Linked DNA regions of Leisingera sp. NJS204. The protein of the gene in region 1 interacts with the protein of each later gene in a pairwise test. Links are inferred from orthologs where the notes say so. Each region holds a gene or a part of one and is shown on either strand. Other genes may lie near its edges.

The links.
Region 2: the proteins of sfsA (region 1) and ETW24_RS09975 interact in binary tests that used the Escherichia coli proteins (3 or more experiments, as listed by UniProt). The link is inferred for Leisingera sp. NJS204 from one-to-one orthologs.

The regions. Positions count from the first base shown.
Region 1 is NZ_CP035417.1:3,431,815-3,434,740, forward strand. Bases 6-2,859 are described here. They hold sfsA (DNA/RNA nuclease SfsA), read right to left. Parts: upstream 1,858-2,859; coding sequence 1,153-1,857; downstream 6-1,152. Other genes in these bases: map (type I methionyl aminopeptidase), read right to left, coding at 6-92; ETW24_RS16680 (mechanosensitive ion channel family protein), read left to right, coding at 248-1,135; ETW24_RS16690 (competence/damage-inducible protein A), read left to right, coding at 1,906-2,628; ETW24_RS16695 (GNAT family N-acetyltransferase), read left to right, coding at 2,625-2,859. In the rest of the region: more of map, read right to left, coding at 1-5; more of ETW24_RS16695, read left to right, coding at 2,860-2,926. UniProt on the Escherichia coli protein: Binds to DNA non-specifically. Could be a regulatory factor involved in maltose metabolism.
Region 2 is NZ_CP035417.1:2,028,705-2,031,625, reverse strand. The notes cover bases 73-2,921. They hold ETW24_RS09975 (glutamate-5-semialdehyde dehydrogenase), read right to left. Parts: upstream 2,206-2,921; coding sequence 940-2,205; downstream 73-939. Other genes in these bases: proB (glutamate 5-kinase), read right to left, coding at 2,282-2,921; ETW24_RS09980 (histidine phosphotransferase family protein), read left to right, coding at 280-876; ETW24_RS09985 (DUF3553 domain-containing protein), read right to left, coding at 73-245. Also shown: more of ETW24_RS09985, read right to left, coding at 63-72. UniProt on the Escherichia coli protein: Catalyzes the NADPH-dependent reduction of L-glutamate 5-phosphate into L-glutamate 5-semialdehyde and phosphate. The product spontaneously undergoes cyclization to form 1-pyrroline-5-carboxylate.

The DNA.
Region 1 (2,926 bases):
GCCAAGGCACCCGCCTTGTGCATGCCGGCAAAATCGCCGGCTTCATGAATGCGGATGCCGTCCTTGGTTGTGCGGCCGTCTTTCGATCTCATCAGGCGGAGCTCCATCGGGTTTTGTTCCGTAGCTATCTAAGGGGTCTTGGCCAAAAGGGCCAGAGGGGGCAGCGGCGGCTTGGTGGAACTTTTTCAGCCTTGCTGCGTTGGACCGGGAGAGCGGAAACGGCACAAGCCAGGAGGAATGCAGCGGCATGGATAACATTGATGACCTGATGAAGACTGAGATTTACGGAGGAAAATCACTGGCCGATCTGGTGACGCTGGAATTTCTGGCACAGGCCTTGGGCAACGTGCTGGCCGCAACTGTCATTCTTCTGGCAGGCTTCATCGCCGCGCGCTGGGTCAAGCGGCGGATCGTGGCACTGGGCGATACCCACGCCAAACTCGACGTGACCCTGTTTCATTTCCTCGGCAATCTTGCGCGCTATGTCATTCTCGCCTTTGCGGTGCTGTTTGTTCTGAATACCTTTGGCGTCAAGACCACCTCGATTGTGGCGGCCATCGGTGCTGCCGGCCTGGCGATCGGCCTGGCCATGCAGGGTGCGCTGTCGAATGTGGCAGCAGGCGTGATGATCATCCTGTTCCGCCCGTTCAAGCTGGGTGATTTCATCGATGTGAACGGCGAAATGGGCACGGTGCATGAAATGACGCTTAACAATACTGTCATCGCCAGCCTCAGCAATCTGAAGGTGATCATTCCCAACTCCGAGGTTTGGGGCAATACCATCACCAATTACTCGTCTTTCGACACCCGCCGGGCAGAATGGACTTTTGGTGTCGGCTATGGCGCCAACCTGGCCACGGCAGAACAGGTGATCCGCGACACGATCATGGCCGACAGCCGCTCGCACAGCGATCCGGAACCCTTCATCCAGGTCAATGCGCTGAACAGCAGTTCGGTGGATTTTCTGGTGCGTGTCTGGGTCGATGCAGCCGAGTACTTTCAGTATCAGGCCGACATGAAGCGCAAGGTCAAAGAAGCACTGGATGCAGCCGGGGTCGACATTCCCTTCCCGACCCGGACACTGGTTCACGCCGAAGCTGCCAGCCAGGAAGACGAGGCCAGCAAGGCCGCCTGACCAGCAGGCCGGCGTTGCTAAGGTGCAGCGGCGATCGGTGCGCCGGCCTCGATCCCTTGCGGCGTGATCCTGGTGCCCAGCACCAGCCGCTCCACCCCGGCCGAATAGGCGCTGGCAAAGGCGGCGGCATAGGCCGGGTCGATATCTGCAGCCAGTTGAAACCGGTCGCAGTCGGTGCGTTGCACCAGATACAGCATCACCGCGCGGTGGCCCCGGGCCGCCATATTGGCCAATTCGCCAAGGTGTTTTGTGCCGCGGGCGGTGACGCTGTCCGGGAATTCCGCCAGGCCCGGTTCCCGCGACAGCGTCACGCTTTTCACCTCGACATAGCAATCCGGCAGACCGCCTTGCTGCAACAGAAAATCGACGCGGCTGTTCTCGCCGTATTTCACCTCCGGGCGCACGGTATTATAAGCGCTAAGTTCCGCGATCTCTCCGGCTTCCAGCGCAGCCCGCAGGGCGCGGTTCGGAACCGAAGTATCAACGCCGGTGAAATGGCCGTCCGCGTGCTCAACCAGGCGCCAGCCGTATTTCAGCTTTTTCTTCGGGTCGTCGTTCGGCTCCAGCCAGATCTTCATGCCCGGCTCTGCCAGCCCCATCATGCTGCCGGGATTGGCGCAATGGGCGGTAGCCTCGCGCCCGTCCTCCAGCCGGCAATCGGCAAGGAAACGTTTGTAGCGGCGGATCAGCACGGCGGGGATCAGAGGGGTTTCAAAGCGCATGGGCTTAGGCCTATATCTGCAAAGACGAGGTATCAAGGGAGGAAGATCATGGCCAATCCAACGGCTGCCATGCTGGTCATCGGAGATGAAATCCTGTCGGGCCGCACCCGCGATGCCAATATGCATTATCTGGCGGGCGAGCTGACCAAACACGGCATTGATCTGATGGAAGTGCGCATCGTCAGCGATGACGAGGCCGCGATCATCGGCGCGGTGCAGGCGCTGGCCGGGGCTTACGGCCATGTATTCACCAGCGGCGGCATCGGTCCAACCCATGACGACATTACAGCCGATTGCATCGCCAAAGCCTTTGACGCGCATCTGGACGTGCGCGGCGACGCCCGCGCGATCCTGCAAGCGCATTACGACACCCAAGGCTTGGAATTGAACGAGGCCCGCCTGCGGATGGCACGCATTCCGGAGGGCGCCGCGCTGATCGAAAATCCGGTCTCGGCCGCGCCGGGGTTCACCCTTGGAAATGTGCATGTGATGGCCGGTGTACCGCTGATCTTTCAGGCGATGGTGGCCAGCGTGATGCCGACCCTGACCGGCGGCCAGCCGATGCTGTCGCAGACCCTGCGGGTGCTGCGCGGCGAAGGGGAGATTGCCGGACCGCTGCGCGTACTGGCCGAGGCTTATGCGGATCTGTCAGTCGGCTGTTATCCGTTCCAAAAAGACGGCGCCTTTGGCGCCAATATCGTGATCCGCGGCACCGATGGCGCGCGCATTGATGCGGCAATGACAGAACTGGCAAAGGAGCTGGATCAGTGACCACCGATCCCCGTTACTACGCCGTGACCGACGCGACATGGCCGCCTGCCGCCACCCGCAGCCTGGGCCCCGTGACCCTGCGCGACGGTCAGGGCGGCGGCAGCCGGGTGTCGGCGGCGACCGTACACGGCACTGCCTCGGATGCGGAAATTGCCGCCGCTGAGGACGCAATGCGCGCGATGGGCCAGGACTGCCTGTTTATGATCCGCGATGGCGAGACGGATCTGGACGCGCAGCTGGCTGCACGCGGCTATGCGGTCAAGGATCCGGTCAGCCTGTGGACCTGCCCGGCCGCGCA
Region 2 (2,921 bases), 1.4 Mb from region 1 along the record:
AGGCAAAGAACGCGCAGCTTTTCAGGCGAATTAGATGGAGTTCGTTAACCCTTCATAAACCGTTATGGATCAAAGACGGGAATAAGGGAGACGCGCGCTCCGTCAATCACAAGCTTGCCTTGGTCGGGGAAATTCACGGTGATCTTGCCGCCCGCGTTCGATTGCACCTGCCCGACACCCCATTCAGGGTGATCCGGGTGCCGGACGAACATGCCGGGGGCTAAAATAGCGTTGAGGTCATTCATTGGCGGGTGGCCCAGTTCGGAGGAAGTATAAGTTATGGGTGTAGATAACGCCAATCTGGCTGCTTTGGTAGGGTCCCGGATCTGCCATGATCTGATCAGCCCTGTCGGTGCCATAAACAACGGTCTGGAACTGCTTGGAATGGCTGGCAGCATGTCCGGCCCCGAGCTGGAGCTGATCTCTGACAGCGTCGCAAATGCCAATGCCCGCATCCGTTTCTTCCGCATCGCCTTTGGCGCTGCCGGCGACCAGCAAATGGGCCGGGCCGAATTGATTTCGGTGCTGGAGGACATCAGCAAAGGCGGCCGGATCAAGTACCAATGGTCGCCTCTGGAGGGATGCACCCGCAGCGAGGCGCGCCTGTCCCTGCTGGCGGCTCTGTGCCTGGAATCCGCCCTTCCCTATGGCGGCACAGTTAAGATTTTCTGCGCCGGCGGCAAATGGACGGTAATGGGCGAAGGCCGCAAGCTGAACGTGGATGATGAGCTGTGGGCGCGGGTCAGCGGCGGCAATTCAAATGCCGAGATCACGCCGGCGCTGGTGCAATTTGCGCTGCTCCCCGAGGCCGCAAAGGAAGCAGACCGCACCGTCCGGCTGGAGCAGAGCCTGGAAAAGATCACGCTGCAGTTCTGATTCGCAGCTATTTCCGCAAAGAAACGCCGGGCCAGCCGCCCGGCGTTTTGCGTTTTCTGCCGGTTACGCCCGGGTGGTGCCGTCGCCGCGCACCAGATATTTAAAGCTTGTCAGCTGAGTAGCGCCGACCGGACCGCGCGCGTGCATCTTGCCGGTAGCAATCCCGATTTCCGCGCCCATGCCAAACTCTCCGCCGTCGGCAAACTGGGTCGAAGCATTGTGCATCAGGATTGCGCTGTCGAGTTCGGAAAAGAACTTCTGAACTGCAGCCTCATCCTCGGTGATGATGCAATCGGTGTGCTGAGAGTGATACGTGCGGATGTGCTGGATTGCTTCATCAAGGCCCGCTACTTGCTTGGCAGCAATGATGGAATCCAGGTATTCCTTGCCCCAGTCCTCGGAACTGGCAGCAGTCATACCACTCGGTCCGGGAAGTCCGGCTTCAGCGCGGATTTCCACGCCGGCGGATGCCAGGGCTTCCAACACTGCTTTACCCAGCGTTCCTGCGATGTCCTGATGGACCAGCAGGCATTCCGCGGCGCCGCAGATCCCGGTGCGGCGGGTCTTGGCGTTCAGCACCACATCCAGCGCTTTTTGCGGATCGGCGGCTTTGTCGAGGTAAATATGCACGATGCCTTCAAGATGGGCAAAAACGGGCACCCGTGCCTCGCGCTGGACCAGACCCACCAGGCCCTTGCCGCCACGGGGCACAATGACGTCGACATAGTCTGTCATGGTCAGCAGCTGCTGCACCGCAGCCCGGTCGCGGGTTGGCACCAGCTGCACAGCATCTTCGGGCAGGCCCGCGGATTTCAGCCCCTCGGCCAAGCAGGCATGGATTGCCTGACTGGAATGAAAGCTTTCCGAACCGCCGCGCAGAATGACCGCGTTACCTGATTTCAGGCAGAGCGCGCCGGCGTCCGCCGTCACATTCGGGCGGCTTTCATAGATTACCCCGATCACCCCAAGCGGCGTGCGGACGCGCTGGATCTTGAGGCCAGTGGGCTGTTCCCACTCTTCCATCACTTCGCCCACCGGATCGCGCTGTTCTGCCACCGCGCGCAGGCCGTCGACGATGCCTTGAATACGGGGCTCGTCCAGCATCAGCCGGTCCATCATCGCGTCGGACAGGCCTTTGGTCCGGCCGAACTCCAGATCCTTGACGTTCTCGGCGATGATCTCAGCCCGGCGGCTCCAAACCGCTTGGGCTGCGCCGATCAAGGCGGCATGTTTGCGCTCAGCACTGGCCGTGGCCAGGATCTGCGCCGCTTGCTTTGCACGTTTGCCAAGCTCCGCCATCACAGCGGGAATGTTTTCATTGTCTTTCATGTGTCTCGCGCCCTTGCCGGTCCTTTTATGGCACATCGGGTGCCTGCCGGCTGGAATAGATTATCAGATGGTCTGCTCAAAGCGCCATATCATCGCGGTGGATCAATGCGGCGCGGCCGGGATAGCCCAGCGTGGCCTCGATTTCCTGCGATTGGCGCCCTTGGATGGCGCGGGCTTCGTCCGCTGTATAGCGTGACAGCCCCTGCCCCAGTTTGCGCCCGTCTGGGCTAAGGATGGCCAGCGGATCGCCGCGGCCAAAGTCACCCCCCACATGACGCACACCTGCGGGCAGCAGGCTGTTACCTGACATCAGTGCGCGCGCAGCGCCTTCGTCGATGGTCAGAACACCGCGGGTCTTCATCGCGCTGATCCAGCGCTTTCGTGCGGCCTGCGGGTCGCCTTGCCCGGTGAACCAAGTACACGATGCGCCATCTTCAAGTGTTTTCAAAGGGTTCAATGGCGAACCTTCAGTGATTACCATGGCGCAGCCGGCTGCAGTGGCCATCTTTGCCGCCAGCAGTTTGGTGATCATCCCGCCTTTGGACAGGCCGGAAACACCATCGCCGGCCATCGCCTCAATCTCCGGTGTGATCTTGTCAATCCGGTCATAACGTTTGGCCTTGGGATCCAGCGCGGGGTTGGCGCTGTAGAAACCGTCAACATCGGACAGCAGGATCAAGGCATCGGCACCAACTGTCACCGCCACCTGTGCAGCC